3 regions of the Gordonia sp. DT219 genome follow, and region 1 is predicted to be linked to each of the others. Evidence: predicted binding sites of a transcription regulator. Region 1 holds the regulator's gene; each other region holds the start of a gene.
What was found. The regulator LexA, encoded in region 1, represses DNA repair genes until DNA is damaged. The targets are predictions, from matches to a motif close to CGAACANNTGTTCG.
Positions count from the first base shown of each region.

Region 1 (5,855 bases):
TCAGTTCATCGGCCAGTACCCGGTACCAGTTGTCGGGAACCCCCGGCGGCAGCGAACCGCACAAGGCGACCCAGTCGGCGTCGACGGCGCGCGCCAGTATCAGGTCGGTGAGCGCGTGCAACTGCTGATCGTCGAGACGTTGCCCCGGAGCGTTGATCTTGGTGGTGGTGCCATCTGGTTCGGCGATGGTGACGTTGGCACGCACCTCGCCGGCGACGGCGACGGTCTCATGGTGCAGACCGGCCCGGTCGAGTGCCGCGAGCAGCGGATCCCCGGCCCGTGCGGGCAGGACCGCGATGGTCGGCAACCCGGCCTCGGCAACCACCCGGGACACGTTCACGCCCTTGCCGCCCGGCTCGGCGCGAACCCCGGTGGTCCGCTGTACCTCGCCGCGTTCGAGCGGCCCGGCGATCTCGAGGGTGCGGTCCAACGAGGGATTCGCGGTGAGGGTGAGGATCATGCGATCACGACCTCGATGCCGCGCGCGGACAGGACCGCCGAGAAGGCGGGGTCGATACCGGCATCGGTGATGAGGACGTCGACGTCGTCGAGGGCGGCGAAGCCGGCGAAATCCTCCCGGTTCATCTTCGACGAGTCGGCGAGTACGACCACCCGCTGGGCCGAATGCACCAGGGCCGACTTGACCGCGGCCTCATCCGGATCGGGAGTCGACAATCCCGCGCCCTCGCTGATGCCGTTGGTGCCGATGAAGGCGACCGATACGCGGAACTGCTCCAGGCGGGCAACGGTTTCGGCGCCGACCGCCGCCTGGGTGAGCCGTCGCACGCGGCCGCCGGCCAGGTGCAAGGTGACCGCTGCGTGTCCGCACAGCAATGTCGCCAGCGGCAGGCTGCTCGTCACCACGCTCAGTCGGCGATCGGCGGGCAGGTTGAGGGCGGCCTGATAGGTGGTCGTACCGGCGTCGAGGGCCACCGATCCGCCGTCGCCGGGAAGGAATCGGATCGCCGCCCGCCCGATGGCCGCCTTCTGATCGATGTGGGTGGCCTCGCGTTCATCGATGCCTTGTTCATCCACGATCGCGATGAGCCCCGGTCGAACCGCGCCACCGTGGACGCGCTGGAGGTGGCCGGCGCGCTCGAGACCCGCCAGGTCCCGGCGCACCGTTTCGCTGGTGACCTCGAACCGGTCGGCGAGTGCGTTCACCGATGCGCGCCCATTCGAGCGGACCAGCTCGGCGATCGCCTGCTGTCGTTCTTCCGCGTACACGTCTCTCCGATCGGTCTGTCCACCGACACCGCATGTTGGTTTCTGTGGCTATCGATGTTGATATATCTGTGTTTACGCTTGAGTGTGTTGACAAGTCAAGGAATTCTTGTAACTTCGATCACAGGACGGCTTCGCGGACGCCTGATTCACAGCCCGGCCGCGGTCGACGACCAGAGCTAGACGACGAGAAGGGCCAAAGTCGTGAACCAGCAGATACGGGAAGACAACCCGCACGCCGGGCGAGAACTGGGCGGGCGTGAACTGGGCGGGACGCCGGTTGTCGGCGGCAAGGCCTACGGTCCGGTGGTGCGGCCGGGCCGACGGATGACCGTCGAGGCCACCGAGGTGGCGCCGCCACCGGTTTCGGAGGCGGAGCGCGATGCCGAACTCTCCCGCTTCGTCGCCGCCGCCGGGGTGGTGGCGGCCCGTTTGCGCGAGCGTGCCTCACACGCGTCCGGGGCCGCCGCCGAGGTCCTGATCGCCACGGCCGGACTCGCCGAGGACCGCGGCTGGATCGGTGCGGTGTCGAAGCTGATCGGCACGGGCACGCCCGCGCCCGCCGCCGCCGTCGCCGCAACCGAGCAGTTCGCGGCGATGTTCACCAAACTCGGCGGACTGATGGCCGAACGCGTCACCGACCTCAACGATGTGCGTGACCGCGTCGTCGCCGAGGTGCTCGGGCAGCCCGAACCGGGGGTCCCGGTGCCCGACGAACCGTCGGTCCTCTTCGCCGACGACCTCGCGCCCGCCGACACCGCCGGCCTGGACCCGGAGTTGATCACCGCGCTGGCGACCCGACTGGGCGGACCGACCAGTCACACCGCGATCATCGCCCGGCAACTCGGGATTCCGTGTGTGGTGGCTGTTGCCGAACTCGACGTCGTCTCCGCGGGTACCGCGGTGCTGGTCGACGGGGCCGCGGGAACGATTGTGGTGGAACCGGATCCGGACCGAGCGCGAGCCGATGTGGAGCAGAGCCGCCGGGAGGTGGAGGCGATTGCGGGCTGGACCGGGCCTGGTCACACCGCCGACGGCCACGAGGTCGCGATCTTGGCGAATGTCGCCGATGGCGTCTCGGCCCGTGCGGCCACCGCGTCCCCGGTAGAAGGAGTCGGGTTGTTCCGTACCGAACTGGCCTTCCTCGATCGCCCGGACGAACCGTCCCTCGACGAACAGGCGGCACTCTACCGGGAGGTCATCGAGGCCTTCGGAGGCAAGAAGATGGTGATCCGCACCCTGGATGCGGGGTCGGACAAGCCGCTGAAATTCGTCGACCACGGGACCGAGGCGAATCCCGCACTCGGTGTGCGCGGCAACCGCATCGCGGCGACACACCCCGAGATCCGGGCCGGACAACTCGATGCGATCGCGCGCGCCGCCGAGGAAACCGGCAGCACGCCATGGGTGATGGCGCCGATGATCGCCTCGGCCCCCGAGGCGGCCGAATTCGCCGCGCAAGTGCGCCGACGGGGTCTGGTGGCCGGAGTGATGATCGAGATCCCGTCGGCAGCGATCCTTGCGCCGGCGATTGTGGCCGAGGTGGACTTCGTCTCGATCGGCACCAACGACCTGACGCAATACACGATGGCTGCCGACCGGATGTCGGCCGAGCTCGCCGAGTTGACCGATCCGTGGCAGCCGTCGGTCCTCGCTCTCATCGCGATGGTCGCCGAGGCGGGTTCGCGCACCGGCACCCCGGTGGGCGTGTGCGGTGAGGCGGCGGCCGATCCGCTGCTCGCCTGTGTCCTCGTCGGACTCGGGGTCACGTCGTTGTCGAGTGCACCCGCCGCCGCGGCCGCGGTGGGCGCGAAACTCGCCGAGGTCGACCTCGATCGATGCCGCGCCGCGGCCACGGCGGCGGTGGCCACCGCTGCACCGGGTGCGGCTCGCGCCGCGGCCCGCGAGGCGTTGCGTTGTTAACTGCGCGGTGTGAGAAACGTGGTTGACACACCGCGCAGCTGATCAGCGCCTGCGCTCAGATCCGGCGCATGACGGTGACGACCTTGCCGAGGATGGCGGCCTCGTCACCGGGGATCGGCTCGAACAACTCGTTGTGCGGCATCAGCCAGACGTGGCCGTCCTTGCGCTTGAACGTCTTGACCGTTGCCTCGCCTTCGATCATGGCGGCGACGATGTCACCGTTGTCGGCCACGTTCTGCTGGCGCACGACCACCCAGTCGCCGTCGCAGATCGCGGCGTCGACCATCGACTCGCCGACCACCCGCAGCATGAAGAGGGAACCTTCACCGACGAGTTCGCGAGGCAGGGGGAAGACGTCTTCGACGGCCTCCTCGGCCAGGATCGGGCCGCCCGCCGCGATGCGGCCGAGCACCGGGACAAAGGTCGGGGTGGGCAGGTTCTCCGAGTTCGGATTGTCATCGGTGGGCGTCGGGTCGGCGTCGCGCACGTTGACCGCGCGCGGCCGGTTGGCGTCGCGCTTGAGCAGTCCCTTGCGTTCCAGCGTGCGTAATTGATGCGCGACCGACGAGGTCGAGGCGAGCCCGACGGCATCACCGATCTCGCGGATGCTCGGCGGATATCCCCGCTCGCGAACCGATTTGCGGATGACGTCGAGCACTCCCTGCTGACGTGGCGTGAGTGGTGCCTCGAAACCCCTCGGCACGATGGGCCGCCGCGGGGCGGCCGCCGCGTCATCAACCTGCGGTGTCGTCGCCGTCGCGGCGTCATCGGTGCTCGACTCTGTGGTGGCCGACTCCGGATCGGCCGCCTCGGCCGGCCGCGACGAACGGTCCTTCTTCTCACTCATCGGGATTCGAGTCCTTTCGATCGGGTGCGTGCCACCCCGGCCGTGGGCCGGTAGGTGACGTGCACACCTGTCGCGGGCCTGTGGTCGAGCTGATCACCGGTCAGAATAGCCGAGGTTTCGGACATCCTCAAACGTCTGTTCGACGTGTTGTGGAGAAATTGTCGGAGCGGGGTGGTACAACTCGAACATCCGTTCATCGAATGTGTGATCGAGACAGGAAGAGACCATGCATAGCACCCTTTTGTCGACCGACCAGACCCGCGTCGGCCGGACCCGCACCGACCAGACCTTCACCGGCCAGACCCGCGCCGGCGCGACCAACCCGGTTCCGCGCGCCCGTCCCCGCGAACAGCGGCCGCTCGATCCTCGCCGCGCCCCCCGGCGTTCCTCGGCCGTGAGTCGTCCCGCCGACCGGCGGCCGATCCGCCCGGTCTCCCGGCGGATACCGGGCGCCGACGGCACCTGGTGCACGTCACCGGCCGGATCACATCACCTGGCCGGAACGGGTGATCCGGGTGGCCACAGGTCTCGCCGGACCGGCGCACTGGTGGCCGTGCTGACCGGCGTGGCACTGGCGCTACTGGTGTGGCTGGTCGCCGTCGCCGGTTCGGACTATCAGGAATCGGCCCAGCGGGGGTCGGCACGGCCGGCGCCGATCGCCACCCAGGTGGTCCATGTGCGCGCCGGGGAATCGCTGAACGCCATCGCGGCGCGGGTGGCGCCCGACATGCCCCGGCAGTCGGTGATCGAGAAGATCGTCGAACTCAACGACATGTCCGGCAGTGCCGTGCAGGCAGGGCAGTCGCTGCTCGCGCCGGCCTACCGGTGACGCGAGAAGTCGGTGCGGTGGCGGGCGGTATCCTCGGTGCATGCGCTGCCCGTTCTGCAGGAATGACGACACCAAGGTCATCGACTCCCGTGTCGCCGATGAAGGACAGGCCATCCGCCGGCGCCGCTCATGCAGTGCCTGCGGCCGCCGTTTCTCGACTGTGGAGACCGCCGTGCTCGCGGTGGTCAAGCGCAACGGCGTGACCGAGCCGTTCAGTCGCGAGAAGGTGATGCGCGGGGTGCGCCGCGCGTGTCAGGGCCGGCAGGTCGACGAAGACGATCTCGCCCAGCTCGCCCAGCAGGTCGAGGAGACGGTGCGGGCCTCCGGAGCTGCCGAGATTCCCAGCAACGAGGTCGGGCTGGCGATCCTGCAACCGCTGCGCGACCTCGACGAAGTGGCATATCTGCGCTTCGCGTCGGTTTATCGTTCCTTCGATTCGCTCGAGGACTTCCAGCGCGAGATCGACGACCTGCAGGGCAACCTCACCCATGGCCGCTCCGAATCCGCCGGCGGGGTCGTCTCAGCCGAGCCGGTCCAGGGCTCGTAGCGCCCTCTTCTCCGAGATCGGATATCGGGTTCCGAGGCGCTGGGCGAACAAACTCACGCGCAATTCCTCGACCATCCAATGCGCCTGCTCGTTGACGGCATCGCGACGCGCATCACCCACTTCGGCGAGGCGCTGATTCCACCGCTCGACCACGCGGTCGAGTACAGCCATCCCGTCGCGATCACGCACGGCCGACCCCGGGAGCTGCTCCAGCCGTTCCCGCGCCCCCCGCAGATATCGGGGAAGATCGGCGAGATGCGTGCGCGGCGTCGCCACCACGAAGCCGTCGAATACCAGGTCATCGAGTTGTTCGGCGACATCATCGGCAGCGAGTTGACCGGAGTGCTCGTCGATCACGCCCCGCAGGGTCACGACCTCACGGAGCGCCTCGACGGCGAGCGACAGGTACTCCGGGGCCGCCACGACGACGCGCGGTCGCAGGTCGTCGACGAGTGCCGAGAACGCGGCAGGGGTGCGCACGGTGT
Region 1 is NZ_JBNCNR010000001.1:317,149-323,003, forward strand. It holds gene ACPXB3_RS01580 (1-phosphofructokinase family hexose kinase) at 1-460, opposite strand, end outside; gene ACPXB3_RS01585 (DeoR/GlpR family DNA-binding transcription regulator) at 457-1,227, opposite strand; gene ACPXB3_RS01590 (phosphoenolpyruvate--protein phosphotransferase) at 1,429-3,147, shown strand; gene lexA (transcriptional repressor LexA) at 3,203-3,853, opposite strand; gene ACPXB3_RS01600 (LysM peptidoglycan-binding domain-containing protein) at 4,221-4,823, shown strand; gene nrdR (transcriptional regulator NrdR) at 4,864-5,370, shown strand; gene hrpA (ATP-dependent RNA helicase HrpA) at 5,344-5,855, opposite strand, start outside.

Region 2 (5,855 bases), on a different contig from region 1:
CGGCGGTGCGCTGCCCCCATTGCTCGGGAGTCAGCCCGTCGAAGTTGCCGACGTACACCACCCAGAGCTGCACGCTGTGGTCGTTGTAGAGACCGTCAAGCGACCGCTGGAGCTGATCACGCTGACCAGCAGGCAGGACACCGGCCGGGTCGGAGATCGGTTCGGGCAGCCGCGTCGGTGCCTCGGCGCCCGCGCGACCGGGTGCCCCGAGCAGAACGGAGGCGAGGAGCACCACCGCTACCAACATGAACGTGCCCACCGACCGCATCGCGCGCGGGGACGCCCCCGACCCTCCCGAACACAGCATGGTTATCAATCTAGGGCATCGTCGGACGCGGCCCCGCGCGTCCGACGATGCCAGGTGTGTTACCCGATTCGTGTCATCCGCGCCAGCGGCAGAGGGCCTTGACGGCGGTCATGTCGTAGTCGGGACCGGTGATGCCCACGGTCAGCAACGAGACGCCCTCGGCGGTGATGGCGTCGGCGTCGCGTAGCAGCGAATCCACGTCATCCTTGAATTCGATGGCGGCGGAGCGTTCGATGGTCTGCGGATCACGACCGACGGCGTCGCAATGTTCGGCGAGCACCTTCGCCTTGTGGCGGTAGGTCTCGACATCATTGAATCCGTGCCAGGCGTCGCCGTACCGGGCGACCAGCGGCAGTGTCTTCTTCTCGCCGCTGCCGCCGATCAGGACCGGGATGTGCCGGGTGGGCGCCGGGTTGACATTCTTCAGTCGGGAGTCGATGCGCGGCAGCGCCTCTCCGAGATCGCCGATGCGTGAGCCCTTGGTGCCGAACTCGTATCCGTATTCGTCGTAGTCCTTCTCGAACCAGCCCGCACCGATCCCGAGGATCAGCCGGCCACCGGAAATGTGGTCGACGGTGCGCGCCATGTCGGCGAGCAGGTCGGGGTTTCGGTAGGAGTTGCAGGTGACCAGCGCGCCGATCTCCACGCGCTCGGTCTGCTCGGCCCAGGCACCCAGCATCGTCCAACATTCGAAATGGGCGCCGTCGGGATCGCCATAGAGCGGGTAGAAGTGATCCCAATTGAAGACGACGTCGACCCCGGCGTCCTCGGCGCGGAGTACCGCGTCGCGGATCAACGAGTAGTCGGGTGCGTGCTGGGGCTGGATCTGGACACCGATGCGAAGGGGGAATGCCATGAATCCCAGTCTGCCCTCACCCACGGTGGGTCGGCCACCCGGACACGCGACGGCGGGTTCTTGCCATCGTGGCAATCACGATCGACGTGGTGACCTCGGCGTGCCAGAGTCGTGGCATGAGTACCGAGCAAGGAAGCCCGCACGGCGCGGCGGAATGGGACGCCCGCTACCGCGATGCGGACAGGTTGTGGACAAGTGACGTCAATCCGGCGCTTCCGGTGGAGGTTTCGGGCCTGACGCCGGGCGTGGCGTTGGAGGTGGGGTCGGGGGAGGGCGCCGATGCGCGTTGGCTGGCCGATGCGGGGTGGCAGGTCACCGCCGTCGACATCTCCCAGGTGGCCGTCGACCGGGCTCGCGAGATCGATCCGCGCGCGTCCATCACCTGGCTACAGACCGATCTCGTCGTCGACGATGTACCCGGCCGTGACTTCGACCTGGTGACCGCACACTACTTCCCGATCAAGGCAGACGATCGTGACGTCGCACGCAAACTCGCCGACGCCGTCCGGCCCGGTGGCACCCTTCTCGTGGTTGCTCATGCGCCAGAAGGCATGCGAGAACACGGCTTTGACCCCGACGACTACGTTCTGCCCGACGACGTCGCCGCAATGCTCGACGACGAGTGGACGGTCGTCACCCAGGAGACCCGCGCGCGTGGCCGTCCGGCCGGCGGCGGGCATCACATCAACGATGTGGTTCTGCGGGCACGCCGCGGGTAGGTACTTGACCACACCGGGAATCTGCAGCAGTTAGTCGCGGTTTCCGCGACTAAAGGCTGCAGATTTTTGCGAGCGTCAGAGTCCGCGGGTGGTGAGTAGGTGGCGTAGGCGCGATTCGCTCGGTGAGCGTGTGACGGCATCCTTCAGTACGTCGGCGGGATCCCAGGTGATGATCTCGACGACGTCGTGGGCACCGGTGCTGCCGGCCGGCAACGGTGTACCCGTATCGGGTGGGTCTGGTGGTTGCCGGTGGATTTCGGCACGCACCTTCGCGAGCCCGGCGGTGAAGTCGGGCCCGACGTCGGGCAGTTTGTTGACCCGTTTCGGGTTCGGTGGGGCACCGGGGGCGGCGTTGCGCCGCCACCAACACCGCCCGGCCAGGGGGCCGTCCCGGTAGATGCCGGTGGTGTATTGGCCGAGTCTGTCGCCGACCATTCGGTTGTGTTTCGGACACGCCGGGGCGAGGTCGTCGATGTTGGTCAACCCGCCCTTCGCATAATCCAGGGTGGCGTGGTGGATCTCCGAATGCGCGGCCGGTTGTGAGCACCCGGGGTGTGAGCACACTTGGCCGTCGGGTTTGGCGAACAGTGCCATCCGTTGCCCGCGGCTCGCCAGCCGGGCACGCCCCAAATACAGGGGCACGGTGGTGTGCTCGCCGAAGACCGCCAACCAGGGTTGAGCGTCGGCGGCCAACCGGATGACGTCGGTGATGGGCAGCAGGCTGTTGGTGGCGGTGACGCCGTGGCCGGTTTCGTTGATCAGATCGGTCAGGTCGGCTTTGATGATCAACTGCACCGGCAAGCCGCGGTGGGATTCGCCGAGTTCCCCCGACTGCAACGCCAGTTTGTACACGGCCTGCATCGCATCATGGTTGCGTTGGGCTTGGCTGCGGGTGTCACGGTCGGCCGCGGCCGCCAATTTTTCGGGGTCGGCGTCTTCGACGGAACCCCACGGTGAGTCGGGGTCGTCGGGGTTGTTCATACCGGGTGCCGCCCATACCGCCCACACGGCTTCTTGGTCGGCACGGCATTCCGGGGTCATCTTGCCGGTCATCTTCGACATCTGCTGGGTGTCTTGGCGGCCGAGGAACACTTGGCGTTTCTGCTGGCGGTCGGTGTCGTCGGTCAACTCGCCATCGGGGTCGAAGTGTGCCATCAGGCGGGCACCGATCGCCGTCAGTTCGGCGGGGGTGTGCACGCGCGCGTAGTCGGCCATCTGCTTTTCGGCGTTGACCTTGATGTCGTGGTCGACCTGATGCGGGATGTCGTCGAGCACATCGATCACCACCCGCGCATGTGCGGGCCCGACCGCACCCTCGGCGAACGCCTCGGCAAGAGTCGGATACTTCGGGGCGAGGGGTTCACCGGTCAACCCGTGAAAGGTCGCGGTGGCGGTCATCTGCTTGCGGCGGCGCATCGGCTCCGACACCCGCAACCCGACGACCATCATGTCGAGCACCGACCGAAACCCGAACCGGCGCTCCGCATTCCGGTCGGATAGCTCGACGATCTGCCGGTCACCCTGAAAGGTCAGCTTGTTGATCGCGCGTTCATTGGCTGCCGCGACCTCCAACAACGACTCATCCGAACACTGCGACAGATCCGTCGAACCCATCTGATCGAGAAGGGCATGCAACAACGCCACCTGCTCATCCGGCGCAAGAGCCGGCAGGTCAACCGTTGTCATTGTCACCCCCCAGTGCGAGTCTGCGAACACAAGTTCGCAAGAACATGCGTACGAGTCTACACCGGATATGCCCGGTTGACTACCCTCTCTCGAAGAAATTTTCGGATTTCGTCCGCAGGCTTCGTCGGCGTCGGACCGCTGCGTTAAGATTCGCGCAAACGTTCGATAGATATCCACATTCGCGAGGGCGGGGAGGGAGACGCGCCGATGCGAATCGACAGCGCGGCCAGGCATGACGCCTCTATCCTGCACGCCGATCTCGACTCGTTCTATGCATCGGTCGAGCAGCGCGACGATCCGGCGCTGCGTGGCCGTCCCGTGCTCGTCGGCGGCGGGGTGGTTCTCGCCGCGAGCTACGAGGCCAAGGCCCACGGCGTGCGGACGCCGATGCCCGGCCGTGAGGCGCGTGCCCTCTGTCCGGGCGCCGTCGAGGTCCGTCCGCGTTTCGACGCGTACATGGAGGCCAGCCGCGCGGTGTTCGAGATCTTCCGCGACACCACGCCGCTGGTCGAGGGCATCTCCGTGGACGAGGCGTTCCTCGATGTCGCCGGGCTTCGGCGCCTCGTCGGCAGCCCCGTGTCCATCGCCGAGACCTTGCGGGCGCGGATTCGCACGGAGGTCGGACTGCCCATCACCGTCGGCCTGGCGCGCACCAAGTTCTTGGCCAAGGTCGCCAGCGCGGTCGGCAAGCCCGACGGCTTGCTGGAGGTCGCGGCGGGCACCGAATTGGCGTTCCTGCACCCACTTCCGGTGCGCCGACTGTGGGGAGTCGGCCCCGTCACCGAGGCGAAACTCGCCGACGCCGGCATCGCTACGGTCGGCGACATGGCCGCAATCGGCGAGAAGTCGTTGTGCCGCATCGTCGGTCCCGGCGCCGGGCGTCATCTGTTCGCCCTGTCCCTGGCGCAGGACCCGCGACACGTCGAGACCGGCAGGCGGCGTAGCTCCATCGGCTCACAACGTGCGCTGGGCCGTCGAATCCGCGCGGAGGCCGACATCGAGGCCACCGTCATCGCCATCGTCGAACGATTGGGCAAGCGTCTGCGCGCCGCCGACCGGGTATCCCGAACAGTGGTGTTGCGCCTACGCTTCCACGACTTCTCGCGAGCCACACGATCGCGTACCCTGGCCGAGCCGACCGATCGCACGGAAGTGCTGATGAGTTGTGCGCGCGCGCTCTTCGATGAGGCGCGCCCGCTCATCCGCGAACGCGGCTGCACCCTTATCGGTCTGTCGCTGACCAACCTCGGTGACGACGACGCGTTGCAACTGGCCCTGCCCTTCGAGGACGACCATCAACCCCAACTCGACGCCGCGATGGACCAATTGCGCAACCGCTTCGGACGAGACTCCGTCACCCGCGCCGTGCTCGTCGGGCGCGATCATGGTGAGGACGCCCCGATGCTGCCGGACTCCTGACGTCGGCGGGGCTGAGACGAAACGATGACCGGCACGGGGCAGACTTGACCTTGACACCGTGACAACCTGTTGGCTGGTGGTGAAGGAGGTGGTCGACATGAACGCCATCGAGAACCACAGCACCAACCGGGACGAGCACATCGAACAGCTTCTCCGGGCCCTCGGCCATCCCGACCCGTCAGTTCGCCTGCGCGCCGCGATGTCTGTCGGCGCCTTCGGTTCCGAAGACCCGGCGGACCAACGAGTGTCGGCTCGATTGATCGAACAGAGTGCGGTGGAGCCGGACTTCTTCGTCCGCGACATGTTGACGTGGGCATTGTGCAGGCAGCCCGCCGACGTCACCGTCCCGCGGTTGCTCGCCGAACTCGACTCCGGCACCACTCAGGCGAAAAGCCAAGCGCTCCATACGCTGTCGAAGATCGGAGACCAGCGGGCTTGGCCGCGCGTCGCCGCGATGCTGCACGACGCCGACGACGAGGTCGCTCGCGCGGCCTGGCGCGCGGCAATCGCGTTGGCTCCCGCCGATGCCGTACCCGCCCTGGCCGGGGATCTCGCGATGGAGCTGGGCCGACGTCTCGACGAGGAGGCCCGGCGCAGTCTGAGCCGCGCGCTCGTCGCGCTCGGTGCGGCCGGGTACACGGTCGCCGAGGCCGCGTCGAGCAGCGCGGATGAAGCCGCGCGTACCCACGCGCGGGCCACGGTCTCATTGTTCGACGACCCCGACGCGGCGTTCACCGAATCGCTCGAGCAGGCGCGCCGGGTGGCGATACGGGGCGTCGATGCTGATCGGTGAGGTCGCCCGCCGCTCGGGGGTCTCGGCGCGCATGCTGCGGCACTATGACCGGCTCGGGCTGGTCTCGCCGACCGG
Region 2 is NZ_JBNCNR010000002.1:320,003-325,857, reverse strand. It holds gene ACPXB3_RS04925 (TPM domain-containing protein) at 1-307, opposite strand, end outside; gene ACPXB3_RS04920 (LLM class F420-dependent oxidoreductase) at 381-1,163, opposite strand; gene ACPXB3_RS04915 (class I SAM-dependent methyltransferase) at 1,280-1,882, shown strand; gene ACPXB3_RS04910 (DUF222 domain-containing protein) at 1,958-3,568, opposite strand; gene dinB (DNA polymerase IV) at 3,776-4,987, shown strand; gene ACPXB3_RS04900 (HEAT repeat domain-containing protein) at 5,085-5,780, shown strand; gene ACPXB3_RS04895 (HEAT repeat domain-containing protein) at 5,767-5,855, shown strand, end outside.
Region 2: the regulator LexA is predicted to act here: its motif matches at 3,592-3,605, upstream of ACPXB3_RS04910 (DUF222 domain-containing protein).

Region 3 (5,855 bases), on a different contig from region 1:
TCGTGGCTCAAACAGAAGAACTGGCGCGACATCGAGGTGGTGATCGGCGGCTGGCGGCCGGGGCGCGGCCACCGCACCGACACAATCGGTTCCCTGCTCCTCGGTCTGCCGGAGGCGACCGGACTGCGCTACGTCGGGCGGGTCGGCACCGGGTTCACCGAAGCCCAATTGTCCTTGCTCGCCGAGGAACTCGAACCGCTGACGATCCGCCGCTCCCCGTTCCTGGACAAGTTGGATCGGCCGGTGGCGGCGAATGCGGTGTGGGTGCTGCCGAAGATCGTCGGTGAGGTGCGGTTCATGGATTGGACGAGCACCGGGCATCTGCGACATCCGAGCTGGCGCGGTATCCGACGCGACAAACTGCCCGGCGACCTATGAGGCGGGTACGCGTTCGCGCGGTCCGACCTGGTTCGCGCGGGCCGTCGACCACCTGCGTGAGCAAATTCGAGCCGCGCGACCCCTGCTGATCAGTCCACCGATTTCGAGAGGAAGAGATGAGCGAGACAACCGGAGAGAAGATCACCGTCACCGCCGCCGACGGCGATGCCGAAGCGTATGTGGCGCGGCCGGCGCCCGCGGCGGACGGCGACACCTGGCCCGGCGTCCTGTTTCTCATGGACGCGATCGGATTGCGCCCCCAGATCGAGAAGATGGCCGACCGGATCGCGTCGTGGGGCTATGTGGTGTTGGCGCCCAACACCTTCTACCGCAGTGGAACCGCGGCCGAGACCTCCCCCGACGAGCCGTTGCTCGATGCCGAGAGCCGCTCGACGTTCTTCGCGAAAGCGCGGCCGCGCATCAAAAGCCTCACCACCTACCGGGCGCGCGGCGATCTGGCCGCGTACCTCGACGCGTTGCGCGCGCTGCCGGAGACCGCGCCCGGGCCGGTCGGCGCGACGGGCTATTGCATGGGCGGGCGGCTGGCCCTGCTGGCCGCTACCACCCGACCCGATGACGTTGCCGCCGTGGGCATGTTCCACACCGGTGGCCTGGTCACCGACTCCTCGGACAGCCCGCACCTGTCGCTGCCCGAGGTGAAAGCAGAGGTGCTCGCGATACACGCCGATCACGACCGCTCCCTGCCGCCCGAGTCGGTCGCCGTGTTCGAACACGCACTCACCTCATCCGGTGTCACCCATCACGCCAGTGTCTATCCCGGTGCCCCACACGGATACACCATGGCCGACACCGCCTCCTACAACCACGATGCGTCGGAGTATCACTTCGCGGAACTGGCCAAATTGTTCGCCCGCACACTGGGGTGACGGCGGGCACGGCCACGCGCCGGCCCCGGTACACCCTCGGCGTGCTCTTGCGGTGCCATGCGGCTAGCCTCAGGTGAGTCGACAAGGGAGTGTGTGCGTGTTCGTCGTTGCCCACATCAGCGACCTCCATTTCAACGGAACGCGGTACAACCGCGCCCGGATCGAGTCGACCCTGAGTTATCTCAACGCACGCGCGGCCGGACTCGATGCGTTGCTGGTCACCGGCGACATCGCCGACGAAGGAACACCTCGCGAATACGTCGAGGCCTATCGCGTTCTCGAGTCCCCACTACCGATGCTGGTCACCGTCGGTAACCATGATCTTCGGGACAATTTCAGCGAGGTCTTCGGTCCTCGTCGCAGCATGGCCCCGGTCAACTCCTCGCTGCTCATCGGTGACGTCTTGCTGCTGTCGGCGGACAGTTCCATTCCCGGGGGCAACGACGGTTACCTCGACGACGACACGCTCGAATGGATGTCGGCGCAGATCGAGGCCGCCGGCCCGCAGACCCGGGTGCTGGTGGCCTTCCATCACCCGCCGGTGGACGTCGGTATGACCTACATGGACACCATCCGCCAGACCGGAGAACAGCGGCTGGCCGCTCTCGTCGGCAAACACCCCAACATCGTCGGCTTCGTCTGTGGGCACATACACTCCGCATGCGTCACCCGCTTTGCGGACCGTCCGCTCTGCATGGCGCCGGGTGTCTCATCGACACTGAACCTGCCCTTCGAGGGCACCGACATCATCAACCGCGGCCAACCCCCGGGTATCGCCTTCCACATGATCGACGGCGATCGCCTGATCACCCACTTCCGTTCGGTGATGTTCTAGCGTCCACCCGAGGCGCGAAACACTTTGTCCACAAGCAGTATTCGATACCCAGATCGCCCACCGGCGTGACGGCTGTTCACCGCAGGGAAAGTCGTTCACCGCTGGGGCAACTGTTCACTGGCGTGGCGAAAGTGGTTGCTGCCCTTGTGGATTAATCCTACAAACCCTGCCAGTCGAACAAATCTTCTGCTACACTGGACTCATCGCAAGATCATCCAGGGGGGATTCCATGATCGACGCCACCACACACTCCGCGGAGCTCCCGGCTGACCTGTTCGCGGGTCTCATCGCGCAGCTCGATGACCATACGTTCCGCGCGGACATCGGTTCGCGGGAAGCGTTCGCGGCGATGCAGCAACTGATCATCTTGCGCAACAAAGTCGATCACCTCGCCGCGACATTGACCGGCGAGTTCGACCGTCTCAAAGTGACCGCGCCCCAAGGCCGCTCGGTACGACAATTGTTGATCACCATGGGAATCGCACCCGCCGTCGCCGGCCGACTCGTCCGCGTCGGCACCACGAAGGAGCTCGACGGTCTGCGTATCCACACCGTCGACGGTGCGATATCCCTCGACCACGCCGACGCCGTCGTCCTCGGACTCACCCACATCGATTCCCGCACCGGCGAACCCGTCACCCCCGAACAGCGTCGCGACCACACCCGGTCCCTCGTCTCGCAAGCGTTGTCCGGGATGAGTCCCGCCGAAATCGGTAAGCACGCAAACCAACTCGGCAATCTGCTCGCCGACGACACCGACGGAAAGCCTGCCGCCGAAGACAAGAGCGTCAACGAACTCGGCTACCACAAGACCAGCGACGGACGCCTCGATGTGCGCGCCAACCTCGATGCGGTTGCCGGGGAGAAACTCCACAGTCTCGTCGAGAGTTTGTCCGCGCCAAAGCCTCAGCCCGATGGTTCGCTGGATTCGCGGTCGGCCGATCGTAAGCGCGCCGATGCTCTGGAAACGATCCTGGAGCTCGCGGCAAAGGGCCTCGCCGACGAGACCGTGTCGTGTAAACCGACCGGCGGTGTGCTGCTGACGATTCCTGCTGATGCCCCGAAGCTTTCCGCACTTGAGTTCATGGGATCGGTGACGCCCGCGACCGCGAAAACACTCGGGTGTGATGCCGGGGTCACCGTGGTGATCGTCGACGGTGACGAGGTGCCGTTGAACGTCGGACGCGAGAAGCGGTTGTTCACCCCGGCACAGCGAAAAGCGTTGCTGATCAGGGATAAATGCTGCATCAAGTGTGGTGCGCCGGCGTCGCGCACCCAGGCGCACCACCTCGTGTCGTGGGTCGAGGGTGGCCCCACCGACCTCGACAACGGCTGCCTTTTGTGCACGGCGTGCCATCACGATGTCCACGACAGGGGATGGGATGTGGTGATGGGCTTCGATCGGCACCCGTGGCTGGTCCCGCCCGCGGGTGTCGACCCGAATCGGCGACCCTTACCGGCCTACAACCGTCGCACCCTGCACCTCGACGACGCTGCCTGACACTGACCGTCTGACACGATCCGCCTGAAACAGGCCTACCCATAACGACTTCCCGACCCCGCACCCGGCCCGCCGGGACCGCATCTGTTCGTTGAGAACTTCATAGATAGATAGGGCTACGGCCCAGATCCCGGCTGTCGCCGGTCCACGTCGACCACCCTTCCGAGGTGGGACGTCGGTGCCGGCGACTGCCGGGGTTGACCTTCACGTAGATCGAAGCCCGATGATGTGGTGGTGGAAGATCCCGGGTTGATGCCGATCGGTTCGTTCGCGCGCAGGAGTGGGCTGACAGCGAGCGCGTTGCGCTTCTATGCCGATGCCGGCGTGCTGATCCCGACCGAGGTCGACCCGGCGTCCGGGTATCGGTTCTATGCGACAGACCAACTCGAGCGTGCGTCGTTGCTTCGGCAACTACGCGAGATCGGAATGCCTCTCGCGACGGCGAGATCCGTGCTCACTGCCGACTGCGAGGAGGCGGTGCGCTTGGTCGACGACCATGTCGACGCAGTCGTCGGCAACGCCGTCACCGCACGGGAGCGTGCCGCCACCATCAAATCCGCCCTGGTCGAAACGACCGCAACGATGGTCGCCACGGTGAGCGGCCCAGTGCTGGCCGCGGCGGTGGCGCAGGTCCTCACCGCCACCACCGACGAGCCGGACGTCCCGGTACTCGGCGGTGTACGCATCGAGGCCGACGCCGGCACGGTGGTGGTGACCGCAACCGATCGCTACCGCTTGTCGATTCGCACGCTGGTGAGCACCCATCGTCCTGGTCCGGCCTGGGCAGCGACGGTGAACGGCGAGGACCTGCGTGACTGCCTGACCGATCTGCGGCGCACGCCGCAAGCTCGAATCGAGGCGACCGACCACGAAATATGGATCCGGATGCCGACACGCGGAGATCGACATTGTCGACTCCTGACCGAAACGTTCCCCGACTACCAGTTGATGCTCGACGAACTGCCCCCGCCGACGACGCGCGTTGAGTCGCCGAAGACGATGTTGCTCCAACGCCTCGAAGAAAGATCCACAGGACTGATCTGCCTGCGCGTCAACAACTCCGGGATCTCGTTGTACGACACCAGCCACGACATGCACGGCCAGATTCCGGGCCGTGTCAGTGGGCCCGGGTTCGACGTCTGGTTCGAGATGACCACCCTCTATCCGGCCATCAGTACCGCAATCGGCGCGGATGTGGTCTTCGACCTCCGCGGCGCGACGCAGCCTGCGACCATCCGCTCTGCCGACAACGGTGATCTGACCACGCTTGTCATGCCCACCATGCCCCCATTCACCGAAGATGGCGCCACACCAAAGGAGCACCACGAATGACCGGAGCAACCACGACCGACCCGACGATGAATGCCATCATCGAGGCGGTCACCGACGGACGCAGCGGAAACGTCGACAACGCACGCACCCAACTCCTGGATCTGTGGCAGACAATCGGAGTCACCGGAGATCCACTCCACCGCTGCACACTGGCGCATTACCTGGCCGACCTCTACATCGATCCTGCACAGGCCCTGCAATGGGATGTGCGTGCACTCGACGCCGCCGATGCCGTCAGCGAGCAACGGGCCCGAGAACTCGACGCCGGCCTGCACATCGCCGGCTTCTACCCATCGCTTCACCTCAACCTCGCCGACAACTTTCGTCGGCTCGGCAGCTTCGACGCCGCCCGAGACCAGCTCGCATCAGCCCGTGAACGCTCCTTTACCCTGCAAGCCGATTCATACGGCGACCTCATTCGTGTGGGAATCGAGGAGGTGGCCGCCGCGGTCAAGAAGCGGGACACCGCACCCCGCGCATGGTCTCGAGCATCGAGCGGAACCGAATAGCGTCCGCTCCACCGGCCAGAAGGGCGACACCCCACCGCCGGACGCGACCATTTCCGGCCCACCAGATGCTCGTTACCGGGTTGGAACCAAGTCCCCCTGGTGACCTGCATATCCGCCACCTACTGTTACTCAAGTGACTGGCGTGTCCAGAGTGAAACGTAATTTTCGACGAACCGCTGTCGGGGTTCTCGCACTGTCGGCCATCGGCGGCGCGGCCGTCGGTACTCTGCCGACGTCCCACGAGAGCGCGGTGACCACAGCTGCGGTCACCGTCGATCCGGCCTCGCTGTACAACGCCGCGCAACAGAAGTTCGCCGCCGGAGATGTGGCCGGCGGCCTCGGTGACCTCAAACAGGCGGTGACACTCAATCCTGCTGACAGCCAATCCCTTGCACTGCAAGCCATCTGGGCCG
Region 3 is NZ_JBNCNR010000005.1:107,287-113,141, reverse strand. It holds gene ACPXB3_RS09390 (ATP-dependent DNA ligase) at 1-378, shown strand, start outside; gene ACPXB3_RS09385 (dienelactone hydrolase family protein) at 495-1,265, shown strand; gene ACPXB3_RS09380 (metallophosphoesterase) at 1,363-2,100, shown strand; gene ACPXB3_RS09375 (DUF222 domain-containing protein) at 2,330-3,601, shown strand; gene ACPXB3_RS09370 (MerR family transcriptional regulator) at 3,836-4,933, shown strand; gene ACPXB3_RS09365 (hypothetical protein) at 4,930-5,442, shown strand; gene ACPXB3_RS09360 (YdcF family protein) at 5,585-5,855, shown strand, end outside.
Region 3: the regulator LexA is predicted to act here: its motif matches at 2,275-2,288, upstream of ACPXB3_RS09375 (DUF222 domain-containing protein).